DNA from 2 places in the Caldanaerobius polysaccharolyticus DSM 13641 genome. Region 1 is predicted to be linked to the other one. Evidence: riboswitches for the same ligand, from Rfam matches in the RefSeq annotation. Region 1 holds a riboswitch; the other holds the start of a gene.
The links. A riboswitch is a leader RNA that binds a small molecule or an ion and turns the genes downstream of it on or off. The one in region 1 is predicted to bind thiamine pyrophosphate.
Positions count from the first base shown of each region.

Region 2: linked by a shared signal. The riboswitch ahead of thiS (sulfur carrier protein ThiS) and the one ahead of thiT (energy-coupled thiamine transporter ThiT) in region 1 are both predicted to bind thiamine pyrophosphate.

Region 1 is NZ_KE386494.1:585,328-593,309, forward strand. It holds gene CALPO_RS0103780 (prephenate dehydrogenase) at 1-408, opposite strand, end outside; gene aroF (3-deoxy-7-phosphoheptulonate synthase) at 405-1,424, opposite strand; gene thiT (energy-coupled thiamine transporter ThiT) at 1,544-2,182, opposite strand; TPP riboswitch at 2,220-2,322, opposite strand; gene CALPO_RS0103795 (prenyltransferase) at 2,432-3,355, shown strand; gene CALPO_RS0103800 (FMN-binding protein) at 3,429-3,845, shown strand; gene CALPO_RS0103805 (polyprenyl synthetase family protein) at 3,886-4,854, opposite strand; gene CALPO_RS0103810 (Gx transporter family protein) at 4,868-5,422, opposite strand; gene CALPO_RS0103815 (NusG domain II-containing protein) at 5,394-5,774, opposite strand; gene CALPO_RS0103820 (FAD-dependent oxidoreductase) at 5,799-7,589, opposite strand; gene corA (magnesium/cobalt transporter CorA) at 7,733-7,982, shown strand, end outside.
Region 2 is NZ_KE386495.1:949,973-957,954, forward strand. It holds gene CALPO_RS0111150 (hypothetical protein) at 309-1,175, shown strand; gene CALPO_RS0111160 (glycerophosphodiester phosphodiesterase) at 1,487-2,218, shown strand; gene CALPO_RS0111165 (ABC transporter ATP-binding protein) at 2,329-3,063, shown strand; gene CALPO_RS0111170 (ABC transporter permease) at 3,090-3,863, shown strand; TPP riboswitch at 3,959-4,078, shown strand; gene thiS (sulfur carrier protein ThiS) at 4,162-4,368, shown strand; gene CALPO_RS0111180 (thiazole synthase) at 4,358-5,134, shown strand; gene thiH (2-iminoacetate synthase ThiH) at 5,127-6,236, shown strand; gene thiE (thiamine phosphate synthase) at 6,233-6,892, shown strand; gene CALPO_RS0111195 (AIR synthase family protein) at 6,889-7,896, opposite strand; gene CALPO_RS0111200 (ECF transporter S component) at 7,903-7,982, opposite strand, start outside.

The sequences.
Region 1 (7,982 bases):
CAAATCGGGAGTAGCGTTAAAATATCCGCCTTTTTCCATACCGGCCATAGGATGTCCCGATATAAAGTAAACCCCATGGGGAATTTCCTCTACAACCTTTTTAAGCATATCCCCTTTTACGCTACACACGTCGGTCACTATAGTACCTGCTTTTACCCTGTGCGCCACGGCCTTTACCGTATCATATACCTTGCTCACAGGAGTGCACACAAACACCACATCAGCAGCAATGTCTCCCTCTATGTCGCCCAGTGAAAGCCAGAATTCATCCACCACTCCCTCGTCAAAAGCCGTCTTGAGGCTATTGAAGTCTACATCCACCGCCCATATTCGATGGCATAGGCGAGCTTTTATGGCCTTTGCCAGGGAGCCGCCTATAAGCCCCAAACCTATTATTCCTATGTTCACAGGCCAACCCTTCTTCCCATTACATCGGCAATTTTAGACACACCGCTGACCAGGTCTTTGAACTCCTCAGGCTTTAAAGACTGGGGGCCATCGGACAATGCCAGCTTAGGCTCAGGATGCACCTCAATTATGAGGCCATCGGCACCTGCGGCAATGGCCGCCATAGCCATAGGTTTTATAAGCTCCCGCTTCCCCGTGCCGTGGCTGGGGTCCACGATTATAGGCAAATGGCTCTTAGACTTAACCACAGGTACAGCGCTAAGGTCTAGGGTATTCCTGGTATACGTCTCAAAGGTTCTTATCCCCCTCTCGCACAAGACTACATTGGGATTGCCTTCTGCCACAATGTATTCAGCGGCATTTAGCCACTCCTCTATGGTAGACGCAAGACCTCTCTTCAAAAGGACAGGCTTTTTACTTCTTCCCACTTCTCTCAACAGCTGGAAGTTCTGCATATTGCGGGCACCAATTTGAAGCATATCAACCTTTTCGGCTACCCGCTCCACATCCTGTGTGTTTACCACTTCTGTGACTATCCTTATGCCCAGCTCTTTTTTAGCTTCCACCATTAACTCAAGCCCTTCCCATTGTAGTCCTTGAAAAGAATAAGGGGACGTCCTGGGCTTAAACACACCACCTCGCAAGATCTTGGCACCACAACTTCTAACAGCTCTGGCCACAGTCATAAGCTGTTCCTTGCTTTCTACCGCACACGGCCCCGCTATAAGCACGATTTCAGCACCGCCGATTTTCACGCCGTCCACGTCCACGACCGTAGGCTCGGGTTTAAAATTCCTGTTAACCAGTTTATACGGCTCCACTATAGGCACAGCCTTTTCAACACCTGGCAACAGCTCTACGGGATAATCCTCCAGCACTTTTTTATCCCCTATAACGCCTATAATAGTCCTCTCAGTGCCTTTGGATATGTGGTAGCTCAAGCCTTTGCTAATCAAAAAATCGCATACGCCTTTAAGCTCTTCATCGGTATAATCAGATTTTAACAGTATTACCATAAAAACATTCCTCCTCTACCGTACTACTAAATAAAAATAAAAAAATTAAAAACCGTGCTACCATGCTACGAAAACACCGTTATACAACGATATTATCGCCTACATGATAACAAATTATATCATAACGCAGAGGGATTTGACAAAACTTTTATCGCCCTCTTTACCTGGGGAATAGCGTATACCACTAGACAGATAACCAGCTCAGGCCCTATTACAGTAGCATTGTATACCAGTGAATAGTAAACCGGGTTCATTCCTTTAGGAGCATACGATGCAAAAAACACAAAGCCTGATATAAAATGGAATACAAACCTTCCTACGCCTCCTGCTACTATACCCAAGGGTAGATTCTTTTTAAAAAAACCCGCTATCCCCAGCGCGCCAAATGCCAAAGGATAATCCAATAAAAGTTGAGCCCAGTGTACCACAAAAGCGTCCTGTATCAGCTGCAAAAAGCCATAAGCCACTCCCGCTGTTATACCCGCCGCTGGTCCAAAAGCATACGCGTAGATAAAAAGAGGAAGCATGCTGGCAGGGGTGATCGTACCCCCTTGAGGCATATGATATAGCCTTACATACGATAATACAAAAGATATGGCTATACTCAAGCCACCGTATACAATGGTCCTTGTATCGTATCTCCTTTTCTTGCCCCTTACATAAAAGATTAAAACCACTACCAACACCACAACGAGAGCCGCAATGGTGATCGCTTTTATCTTGGCAAAATCGCTGAAAACACCTACGAGATACTTCATTAAAAAATACCCCCTTTGTCTTCGCCACAGGGAGTATTTGCAGAATACTCCGCACTCCCTACGCCAGCATTAACTGACAGGTTCAAAGGGTCTACGCCCTAACGGCGTACTCTCAGCAAAAAGCTCCCCTGGCGGATGATGATTTTGTTTTACACCTTTATACCACACAACGGACAATATGTCAAATGTTATCTAAACCTTGACCCTAAAATCGCAAAAGTATATACTTACCTTGGGGAGGAGATCTCTATGAGCAAATCAGAATTTCGCAGGCTCTGGAACGGATTCTGGCAGTTGGCAGATCCTAAAATATGGATAGCATCCACAGTCCCTATGGCAGTAGCTGGTGCATACGCCTATGGCCAAACAGGTCGATTCAGCCTCTTGTGGTTCGCTGTATCTGTGATAGGCATATACCTGATTGAAATAGGCAAAAACGCCCTCAATGAAATTGTGGACTATGAATCAGGGGTAGACCGTTTTATAAAGCCTGAAAACACAACTCCTTTTAGCGGAGGTAAAAAAACTATTGTCCAAGGCAAATTAACCGTAAAAGAGGTTAAAGTTATAGCACTTTTGACCATGCTAGCAGCGTGCGCTATAGGGCTTATCATAGTGCTTTTTCGTGAACCATCCGTAATATGGATAGGCATTTCAGGTGTTCTAATATCAGCTTTTTACAGCATACCACCTTTCAAGCTGTGTTACAACGGCCTTGGCGAAATAGCCGTAGGGGTAACTTTCGGGCCTTTAATCACATCGGGTATGTACCTGGTTTTAACTCATCAACTGAATACATACGTGTTGCTGCTATCATTGCCCATAGGCTTTTTAGTGACGAATATCCTGTGGATAAATCAGTTTCCCGACTACGAAGCAGATGCTAAAGGCCATAAGTACAATTGGCTGGTGCGCTTAGGCAAGAAAAAAGGGGTAAAGGTCTACGCAACACTGTACATTGCAACATACATATCACTTATAGTATTGAGCGTCGTAGGTAAAAATCCCCTATGGCTTTTAGGCTTCATAACCCTGCCACTGGTTATACAGTCCGTAAATATAGCTAACAAATTCTACGACGACATACCTAGGTTAATAAGAGCTAACGCTAAAACCGTCCAGGTATATCAGATAACAGGGCTTGCAATGGTAATAATTTCGCTGCTAGTTTAAGTTGATATTATTTTAACGACGTGATATAATAATGTTAACACAAAATTCATATTTTAGCAGAGGGGAGAATTTTATGAAAAAAGTTGTGGCCATAGCTTTGTCAGGGATAGTAGCCGCCTTCATTTTTTCCGGCTGTTCTACTAAAAGCGCCAGCGGAACCTATAAAGACGGCACATATAAAGCAGAGCAATCTGCTTTTGACAGCCACGGCTGGAAAGGGCAGATAGAGATCACTGTAAAAGGCGGCAAAATCACCAACGTAGTTTACAACGAGGTGGATAAAAATGGCAATCTCAAAAGAAACGACCAACAGTACGCTGAAAAAATGAAAGCAAAAAACAATATAACTCCTAAAGAAGTAGACGAAAAGTTACAACAGCAGTTAGTAGATAAACAAGACCCGTCTAAAGTAGACACGGTTACAGGAGCTACTGAATCGTCCAAGACTTTCAAAGAATTAGCCACAGAAGCCTTAAATAATGCAAAATGACAAAAAGGGCATCCTAAGTAATGGGATGCTCTTTATTGTTTTAATATGCTCTGTGGAGAAGCTTTTCTGCTACCTCAGTCAGCACCTGTTTGCTGGGGCATTCCTTTAAAGAGGATATTTTGTTAAAGGCTTTTTTAGTATATCTTCTAGCCAACTCTCGAGCTTGTTCTATTCCACCTGCTTGTCGGGCAAATTCAATTAACTTTTTTACTTCGCATTCGTCATAAGACCTTTTTTGGAGGATAGGGGTTATTTCTTCTCTCTCGCCCTTCTGCAGTGCGTAAATCAGAGGCAGGGTAAAAATGCCTTGTCGAATATCATTGCCTAACGGCTTGCCCACTACCACTTCATTACCTGTATAATCCAGGATATCGTCGATTATTTGAAAGGCCATCCCTATATTGTAGCCTATACTGGCCAGCGTCCTAGATAAACGTTCATCGCAATTGCTCTCGTGCGCACCTATATAAAAGCTCAAGGCAAAGAGAACAGCTGTTTTCGCAGCTATCCTCTTTAAATACTGAGTAACCGTTATGTTGACATCGTACTGGCTCTCAAATTGTTCAATCTCGCCTTTACATATTCTAGACACCGCTTTGGACACTTTTTTAATGTCTTTTACAGCAATGCTATCAGACAGGAGCAAAAAGCATTGACAGAATAAAAAATCGCCAATAAACACCGCATAATTTTTGCCATACTCTGCCTGAATAGTAGGTTTACTTCGCCTTATCAATGCGTTATCTATTATATCGTCGTGGATAAGGGTAGCCATATGAAGCATCTCAATCATAGCCGCCAATGAGCACAGCTTTTTTCTTTCATACTTACCAAATCTCCCTGCCAGAACCACAAAGCCAGGGCGAATCATCTTTCCTCCAGCGTGGATCATATCCAATAGCACATCTCTGATCAATTTATTGCCATTGCTTACACACTTCTCTATCATCCTTCTAACTTCTTCAAGATCCTTCTGTATATCGGGATAGTCACTCCAAAATTTATCCATTAAATCACCTTGTTCAGTATGGATTTAGATTCTTTAATTTTTTCCAGTGATCCAATATAAATTTAGCAGACAACCCTACAAAAATACCTGTTCCTATACCCGCTATCATCAAAACGGGAACATAAGCCATTATGTTGATATTTTGCAATATCAGGGAAGCCACAGCCATCTGGCCGATATTGTGAAATACAGCTCCTGCCATACTCACCCCGATCTCGCTTACGCTCTCTCCCCCAACGGTTTTCACAATATACATGGCCACAAGGCTTAAAAAGCCGCCACCTATGCTGTAAAAAAAAGAAGAGGGCGACGCGGCAAAAAACGCGGACAAAAGTATCCTCACCCCTATTACCACAAGGGTGTTGTAAAAGCCAAATAAATAAAGGGATATCACCGTCACTATGTTGGCAAGGCCCAATTTGGCACCAGGGGCAATAAAAGGAACAGGAATCATGCACTCTACGATGTACAAAGCCAGTGAATTAGCCACTAATATGGCTAAAAAAACCATCCTTCGAGTGGTCGATATGGATTTGCGATCAATATACGACCTGGTCGACTTGGTCATTTTTTTCACCTTTTATCTCTATTACTATACGAAATGGCAAACACACAATGCTTTGCCCTGGCTTATCAATAAAGCCTTCTTTAATACATATTTTGTCAGGGCATTCGGCGTAAATGACTTTTACCCCACCATCCTTAACCATTAACACGTCTTTGCCGTACCTTGTAACTATAGGGATCTCCTGCTGGTAGCTAGCATCGTCCAGGGAAACCTCTTTGTAAAACTTGCCGTCCACTGTTATAACGGCGTATTTATGACCGTAATGGCGGCCTGAGGTCATCCTGTAAAAGCCCAGCAAGCTTACAGATAAAATCGCCAGAAAAAGCATCACGACGATATCGCCTTTTTTCACCTAAACGCCTTCTTTCCCATCGCTTTAACTGACGTATAGATACGTCTTTCTGGCAAAGGGAGTCCTGGCCCACCAGTTTTTTATCCACGGTATCACATAGTAATCCAACCCGCACGCTCTCCCTGCTCCACCCATAAGGGCAATAGCCGCAAATATATACCACAGTATCGACTTGTCTGCCATCGCAGAGAGGATAAAGTTCAGCGCAAGGAATATAGATCCCGCCGACGCCAGCACGGTAAACAATCCTGCTATCAGCGCCAAACCTATAGCCACTTCTGTCATCACTACCATAGCCTGGAATACAAAGGCATGGGGCGCTACAAAGGTATCCATAAACCATTTGTAAACAGCCGGAGGCTGTTTTAACAATGGCTGCACCGTCTGCACTGTATTTGCAGCCTCACCAGCCTTGGCCGTAGCTCCTGATACGTCTGATGTGCTTATGATAAATATCTTTGAAGGATTAAGCCAACCTTGCTGTATCTTGCTTATCCCCTCAATAAGCCACAACGCACCCACATATATCCTTAGGCATACCAACCATAGTATAGGCATTCTAGCTGCCACATGACCCCCCAACAGCGATCGATTGCCTTTAATCTCAAAGAACTCGTGCATGATATAAGATAAAACAGCGTTAAGACCCGCCACCCCAAATAAATAATGCATATTTACTAGATGCTTCATGGCCATAGCTAAAAAACCTGACAGCGATACGCCCATCAATTCTGCCACTGCATACCTGCTGCCCAAAGACACCATAAACCCATGGTAATTTGGCTTAAAAGGCTTTTTGGAATCGCCATTCATATCCGCTATTATGTTGTGAACAGCGGTTTCTGCGGTCTGCAGCGCGGTTTCCACAACCTGTGGAGCAGGTTTGCCTTCGTGTTCACAATAAGCCACATCGCCTATTACATATACATTCTCTTTTCCCGCCGCCTGCATGTACTCATTGGTCTGTATTCTATATCTCTTATTCAGCTCCAACCCAAAGTTTTCAGCACACCTGTTTCCCTGGACTCCACACGTCCATATAAGGGTTTTTGTCTCTATCCTATTTCCGTCTTTTAGCACCACATAGCCTTCGTTTACTTCAGTTATAGCGCAATTGGTTAGAATTTTTACTCCCTGCTTGGTTAGGTATTTAAACGCCTTGGCTGCCAGCTTCTGGTTTAAGTTAGGCAGTATGTTACCTAGTGCCTCCACAACCATAACTTTTACATCGCCGCGATCTATATGGTATTTAGTGCATAAATCTCGTGTCCATTCCGCCAGTTCACCCGCGGTCTCTATTCCGGTAAACCCTGCACCTGCCACTACAAAAGTAAGCAGTTTCTTTCTCTTCTCCACATCTTCTTCCACACTGGCTTTTCTGAACATTTCCTCAATATGTTCTCTGGTCTTAGTCGCCGATTCCAGCGATCCTACTGTAAAACCGTACTCAAATACACCAGGTACGCCAAAGTCACAGGGCTCACTGCCCACAGCGATGATCAGATAGTCATAACCGTACTGCCCTGCTTTACCGATTACTAGCTGCATTTCATAATCAACTTTCTCTACTTCATCAGTTATTACATTTACTTTTTTACCTGCAAAGATCTTATGCAGATACACGCAGACGCTATCAGGCTCCAGTCTCGCGCCAGCCACCTCGTGTAGATCCGTCACCAACGTGTGATAAGGTTTTTTATCGATGAGGGTTATTTCAACGCCTTCTTCCTTCTTAAGTTTCCTGTTTAACAGCTTGGCAGCATGTACACCTCCGTACCCGGCGCCAACGATTACAATCCTTTTATTACGACTCATACTCTCCGCCTCCACCCTTTGAAAATCCCCTGTTTGTCTATACTTTCACAATTATTCTATTACAAAAATATTTATTTGTCTATACTTTTTAAATTCAAAAAACAGATATAAAATATATTTAAATAAGTGCAAAGGTGATGGATATGATAAGAGGATTAGCGTACAAGAACGGCAAGATATACAAGGACTTTCCTGTAGAAAAAATAAAAGAATTTTTATCAGACTCAGCTTTAATCTGGCTGGATATGGAAAAACCTGATGAAAAAGAGTTATCGCTCCTAAATGACGTGTTTCACTTTCATCCCCTGGCAATAGAAGATTGTGTAAAAAGGCAACAGCGGGCAAAAGTAGATGATTATAAAGACTATTACTTCATATTGCTCAACGCATTTA
Region 2 (7,982 bases), on a different contig from region 1:
AAAAATCCATCTCATTTAGAGAATGGGATAAAAGCAGCATTTTTAATATATTTACAAAATTATATAAAATGTGTAAAATGGGGTTGTATATAATTTTAGGTATTGTATTGCCGTTTTCGATAATATATTTAGCAATGAATTATATTTTAAAATACAATTTCCATTTTAATTATTGAGACTTATAATTTTTTGAAATATCTCTATGCGAAAATTAAAACTAAAGGTGAATTAAGTGCATAGCTGGTATTGGACAGATTCTTCGTTTTGGTAATAATATGAGTAAGAGAGAGGGGAGGGGGTGAGCTTTCGTGAAAAAGATTCTTACTATTTTTGTGATTACTATATTGACATTAATGCCGACTTTTTCGGTTTTTGCAGTGACTCCAATAAATACCTTGATTCAACAACAGACGTTAGATCTGGCGAAAGAAAAAGGTCAGGTAGAACGTGCAATTGGCGATAGCCAGTTAAGTCCTAAAAAATTTTTAGTCGATAAAAAAGGTGAACTGGGACGCAAAGAGTTAATGGATGTAAGTAAACCTGACGAATTGATATACGGAAAAGCATATAAAGTGTTTATTGCTAATAAAGAGGTTGTCCAGAACTTAATTGAGAAGAAAAATATTTCTAATGCTCTGTTAAATGCACCTTATGAGTGGGAAGTGCCTGTAAAATTTAACGGCAAGGAAGTGGCGTCAGTTACCTTAGCATTTTTGAATAACAGGTGGGAAGTTGGCGAAATCGGCGGTTATCTTTCGCCCGCTTCCATTGATTTTGTCAGCAACCCTGATGGTATAACTTCGTATTTTGATAACAATAATTTGAAAGAGGCAGAAAAATTTATCCATTTAAGAATACCTTCGCTACATTCCGATTTTCTTTATCTTGATGCAAATAACAGAGAATATTTTGTTCCCATTATTCACGGCGAAGGTAAAAGTGAGCTTTATGGTCTTAAGGACAAAAAGATATATACAAAGGACGAGATAATTTTGGCTATTGGCCCTATTCTTAAAGCCGGTTTGAATGATACAGGAATGACAACAGGTCGTCCCTCTGTTGCTAGCAAGGATGGTCTAAATAATCAAGTATACTATTTAATTGGGTTGACAATTTTTGTTGCTTTTATAACAATTTTTTACTATGTAAGATTAAAACAAAATCAAAAATTTTAATGCATTTATGTGTGTACGATATATCCGTAGTCCAATGCGGTTAAAGTTCGCTACAGGCTTTAATAGCACCAATTGTTAATTCGTAACGAATATGCATATCTCGTTTTTGCCACTTCCTGTCGAGTAGAACCGATGTAATTTTTATCATGTTTTTGCTTTGCGACATGCTTTGACACACCTTATGTAAATATTCGCGATATTGTTTGGAGAGTGATAATAGAAATGGACGAGATTATTAAAGTTACAAAGGTTTCTCGTGAACTATTTATATCTTATAGTAAAGGGAAGGTGATAACATAAAGCCGTTAGTTATTGCCCATAGAGGGGATTCTGTCAATGCCCCTGAAAATACGATGGCATCATTTCAAAAGGCGATGGATGTAGGAGCTGATGGTATTGAGCTGGATGTGCATATGAGTAAGGACGATCATCTTGTAGTCATTCACGATGAACGAGTGGATAGAACCACTGACGGCACCGGGTATGTAAGGGACTATACTTTGAAAGAGCTAAAAGAGCTTGACGCGGGAATTAAATTTAGCCCAAAATTTGCAGGTGAAAAAATACCAACACTGGAGGAGGTTTTAGAGCTTATTGATAATAAAAATATATTGCTGAATATAGAAGTAAAAAGTGGAGTCGTAAATTATCCCGGCATAGAAAAAAAGCTGGTTGAGACTGTAAGAAAATATGATATTGCCGAAAGGGTTATATTGTCATCTTTTAACTATAATAGTATCAGAGGTATAAAAAGGTTTGACTGTGAACTGAAAGTAGGTCTGTTGTATGAATACGCCTTGACAAAACCATGGTATATAGCTCGCAGAATGGGCGTTTATTCGCTTCATCCATATTACTTTAATATAACACAGGAATTGGTAAGTAGCTGTAAAAAATATGATATCAAATTATTTCCATGGACTGTGGATAAAAAAGAAGATATGCGGAAAATGATCGAAATAGGTGTTGATGGTATTATAACGGATAATCCTGGTTTGCTTATAGAAGTGAGGGATAAAGGTCGTGGTAACGATGAATTATAAAAGTACACATTTTTTGATATACATTGACACGGTATGCATTATATAATGTAGTAAAAGTAAAATATGTTTTGCAAAATATAACAATCAAAAAGGTTGGAAGGATGTAGCGTATGCTAAAAGTTAATAATCTGTACAAGGAATATAAGTCAAAAAAAGTAGTCGCATTAAATAGAATAAACATGAATGTTGAAAAAAATGAAATAGTGGGTTTATTAGGACCTAACGGAGCGGGTAAGACGACGCTAATTAAGGCGATTAGCGGATTGGTAAATCCTGATTCAGGAGAGATAATAATTAATGATATTAAATTAAATGAAAAAACTAGACGTAAGATAATGGGTAAATTAGGTGTTGTATTAGAAGGAACAAGAAATCTATATTGGACTTTATCCGTTAAGGACAATTATTATTATTTTGCCAGCATAAAGGGCAAAAAGAACTATGAAATTGAGAAGAATATAGAAAAATATGCTAACGTGTTAAAAACTAGGGACTTTTTAAATTGTAAAATAAAAATATTGTCGACAGGACAAAAGCAAAGGGTAGCTATTACTGCAGCTTTACTGCATGAACCGGAATTGTTGATCTTAGACGAACCTTCTAACGGCCTCGATATAGAATCCAGAAATTTACTGATAAATGGCATTAAATACTTCAGGGATAATTTGAAAACAACTTTTTTAATAAGCTCTCATGATGTAGATTTTATAAGCAAAGTCGTAGATAAAATCGTAATAATTGATAATGGAAATATTGTCGATGAATTCTTAAATCAAGGTATTTCCCCTGAGGATATTGAAAACAAGTATAAAGAGCTATTAATAAAAGAAGGCAATTCAAGGTAGGTTTTAGAGAGGAGAGAAATAGGATAATGGTATATTTACATATTTTGTTTGCAGAAATAAAGCGTAGCTTAAAAGAAAGCTTTTCATATAATGTGGGATTTATTAGCAGCATTCTATTATTGGTTGTCTTATATTGTAGCTTAATTTTCATGAATACAGGAACTCTACTCGGTAGTTATTATAAAAATGCGGAAGGTTCAAAAACGCTTTTACTTATAGGGTATATTTTTTGGAGTTATTCAATAATAGCTATAAATGAAGTAAGCAGTGAAATTGAGAAGGAAGCTGTCAAAGGCACGTTAGAACAAAAATTTATGTCTATAGCTCCGTATTCTCTTTTATTAGCAGGCAGTATTATTAGTAGCATACTTGTCAGCAGCGTTGTTGCAGGTATTATAATTACTCTTTCAAGAATTATATTTGGGATAAATATAATAATAAATCCGGGCGTCATTCTATCGCTATTTATAACTTTATTAGGCATGTATGGAATGGGACTAATTCTCGGCGGAATTTCTTTCATAGTAAAGAAAATCAGTAAAATAACTGAGATAATTCAAATCGTATTGTTATTTATAACTGACACCCTGACGAAGACCTCATTTTTAAAATTTAATTGGATCATACCGTTAACGTTAGGAAATGATATTGCTAGAAGATTTGCAAGTAGCTTGACAGTGCCCTTTGATAGTTGGATAGTGCTTGTATTTGTAAGCTCGATTTGGCTTGTAACAGGTATTGCGGTTTTTAATATTTGTAGTAAGTATGTAAAGAAAAACGGATTATTGGGGACATATTGAATGACAGGACTAAACCATATAACGGACGCACAACCAATAAAAGGTTTCCTTGATAGCTAAGATATATTGTGTTAAAATAAGTATAGAATTAAATATCAATGCAAAAGGGGAGCTAAGGGGAAAAACTTGGCTGAGAGTAGGCATTAAATCCCTGCCTTGACCCTTTGAACCTGAGACGGATAATGCCGGCGTAGGGATATTGCAGGATTCGAGTATTTGATTTCGTAAGGTAAAGTTGATATCTAAAAAAGCGCTGGCTGATGGCAGCGCTTTTTTAATTTAGGAAGAGGTGGAAAAATTGATTTTTTTAAATGATCAACGTGTTGATTTTTGTGGTACCCTTGAAGAACTTTTAAAAAAACAGGGATACAATATCCACGCTGTGGCGGTTTTGGTCAATGATGAAGTAATAAAAAAAGATCAATGGAGTTGTTATCAATTGAAGGACAACGACAGGGTTGATGTGGTTGCCATTATGGGGGGAGGGGCTTTATATGAGTTTTAAAGTGGGCGATCGGACATTGAAGTCCAGGTTGTTTATAGGAACGGGAAAATTGCCTTCTTATGCTCTCATTTCACCTATTGTGGAAAAGACGGGTGTGGATGTTCTTACAGTAGCAGTGAGAAAAATAAATCCTGATCAAAAAGGCGAAAATGTGTTGGATTATATACCCAAAGACTGTGTTATAATGGTCAATACATCGGGAGCCAGGAATCACAAGGAAGCAGTCAAGATTGCTGAAATAGGCAGTGAACTTACGGGATCTGATTGGATTAAAATTGAGATAGAAACCGATTCTAAGTACTTGATGCCTGATAATATGGAGACGTTGAAAGCAGCAGATATACTGGTAGAAAAGGGTTTTAAAGTATTCCCGTATATATCCCCTGATCTAGTGGTGGCAAAAAAGTTAGAGAAGATAGGCGTTTCTGCGGTTATGCCTTTAGCTTCACCCATTGGCACAAACAAGGGTATTGGATGTGAGACATTGCTAAAGGCTATAATAAATGAAATAAATGTGCCTGTTATAATAGATGCGGGTATTGGAAGGCCATCTCACGCTGCCCATGCAATGGAGTTAGGCGCTGATGCTGTCTTAATAAATACAGCTATTGCCACAGCTAAGGACCCGGTAAGGATGGCGGTTGCTTTTTCTAAGGCTGTGGAAGGGGGAAGAATTGCCTATGAAATAGGCATTTTGCAGGAAAGAGAGTATGCGGAAGCTTCGTCGCCCCTCACAGGGTTTTTAAGGGGTGTTGGAGATGATTGAAGAAACTATTGAAGAGGCTGAAGGCATATACCAAAACGTGATAGAGCATAGCTTGACAAAAGATGAAGTGATAAATATATTGCTGAAAGACCATATCAGCAGAGAAGATGCATTAAAGCTTATGCTCTTTGACGATGATGAAGTATTGGAGCTCATGGCGAAAAAGGCCAAAGAGCTGACTGATATGTATTTTGGCAAGAGCATTCTCCTGTATACACCTCTCTATATATCCAATTATTGTAATGGTGGATGTGTGTACTGCGGTTATTCTTCATTAAAAAGAGGTGTAAAAAGGCAGAGGTTGGACTATGAGCAGATTGAGGCGGAGCTTAGAGCTATAAAAGAAAAAGGGTTTGACAGCATAATTATATTGACAGGAGAGGATAGAGAAAAGTCTTCAGTAGATTATATAGGAAAAGCCGTAGAACTGGCTTGCAACATGTTTTCAGAAGTCATAGCAGAAGTATACGCCATGACGTATGAAGAGTACAGGGAACTAGTCAAAAGGGGCTTAACAGGTATAACGATATTTCAGGAGACGTATAATAGGGGACTATACGAAAAGCTTCACCTGCGAGGGCAAAAAAAGGACTATAGTTTCAGGATAAATGCCCCTGAAAGGGCTATAATGGCAGGAGTCAGACAGGTTAGCATAGGTGCGCTTTTGGGCTTAGATGTCCCTGTAAAGGATATGTTTATGACGTTACTACATGGCGAATACCTCATGAATCAATACCCGGATGTAGAAGTATCTATATGTTTACCGCGGTTAAGACCTGCAGGTGTAAATTTGAAAGGATTTTACCATCTGGATGATAAAAACTTTGTAAGGTTTATTCTGACAACCAGGTTGTTTTTAAAGCGGGCAGGCATTAACATATCTACAAGGGAAAGCTCATATTTAAGAGATAATTTAATTGGATTGGGAGTTACTAAGATGTCGGCTGGCTCAAAGACTACCGTGGGAGGCTATGCGCAGGACAGCGAAGAGCGAGGCCAATTCGATGTAAATGATTCCAGGGATGTGAATGAGATAGTGGATGCTATAAGGAAAAGAGGCTATAGGCCAGAATTTATAAATTGGGTAAGGGGATTGGTATGAATAAAAAAGAAAAATTGGTGTATTTCATGAATCCTAGTATATACTGCTTGACAGCAGAAAGCCTATCTAAGGGCAGGGACAACATATCCGTGGTAAAAGAGATGTTAAAGGCTGGTGTAAAAATAATTCAGTATCGAGAAAAGAAAAAGAGTTTAAAGGAAAAATATTATGAATGCATGAAAATACGCGAGATGACCAAAGAATACAATGCGGTTTTTATAGTTAATGATCACGTAGATCTGTGTGCCATGGTAAAAGCGGACGGGATCCACATAGGGCAGGATGATTACCCATTAACAGCGGTGAGGGAGTATTTAGGCGATGATTACATAATAGGTGTGTCTACCCATTCGCCGGAACAGCTCAGGGCTGCTGCGGCAGAGGGGGCTGACTATGTGGGTGTTGGCCCTATATTTGAGACCCACACCAAAGAGGATGTAGTGGCGCCTGTGGGGTTTGAATACCTTGAGTGGGCGGTTAAAAATTCACCTGTTCCCATTGTGGCAATAGGAGGGATAAAAGAGCACAACATAAAGGAAGTGGCCAGAAGGGGAGCTAAGTGTATAGCTTTAGTGAGTGAAATTGTGGGTGCAGACGATATAATGGGCAAGATTAAAAGCTTGTATACCGCTATTAACGCAAAAAGCCTGGCTTAATATTGCCGGGCTTTATTGCATTTTTCCTTGATGTTATAAAGTTCATCTCTTTTGGGAGGTGTCAATGGTTTTTTTTCACCATTTGGCAAGATGACATAGATGCCTTTATCTATAACCTTGCCTATTACGGTAGCATCGATACCGGCATCTCTGAGCTTGTTCGCCACATCATATCCGTTGCTAGCGGATATAAGTAAAGAACCACTGGATATGAGTCCTAAGGGGTTTATATTAAAAAAATTGCATATAGAGCGCGTTTCTTGTCGTATTGGTACTTTGTCCAGATATATCTCCATTCCTACGCCTGAGGCTTGGGCGACTTCATAAGTCGCTCCTAGCAGCCCACCTTCTGTGATGTCGTGCATGGCGTTGACGCCTGAAGCTGATGCTATAAGTCCCTCTTTGACCACGCAGATTTCCTTTAAAAAGCCTTTTGCGCTTTCTACCATTTCGCGCCCGAAGTTTTTAAGCAATATGTCTTCGTAATCATGGGCGATAATCGCTGTTCCTTCAAGGCCTATTGCTTTAGTCACTAAGATATCATCGCCGACTTTGGCATGGGATGCGGTGACGAAAGAATTCTTTTTTGCCACCCCTAGTGCCGTTGTGCATATCACAGGCTTTGTAACGGTTGGCGTGACCTCGCTGTGTCCGCCCAGCACTTCTATGCCCAGCTCTTTAGCTGCCTTGTCGATAGACTCCATTATCTCTTTAAAGACCGATTCAGATGCCTTATCAGGCAATAAAATTGTGACAAGGATTCCTAAGGGATTGGCTCCACAGGCAGCTACATCGTTGCAGGATATAATGACAGATAAGTAACCGCTATTTTTTTCTGCCGCTGTAATGGGATCTGTAGATAAAACAGCTACAACTTCGCCAAAGTCAACGATGCTGCAGTCCATGCCGAGGCCAGCATGGGCAATGACTTCACTTCTTTTTACTCCTGTGTTTTTATAAGCGTATTTTTTAAGCAATTCGGGTAGAATTTTTCCCGTCTCCAACTGAAATCATCTCCTGACCGTGTTTTTCAGCCTTTTGTATACCATAACTGCTATAATTGCTCCCAATGTAACCTGTATTAAATCCC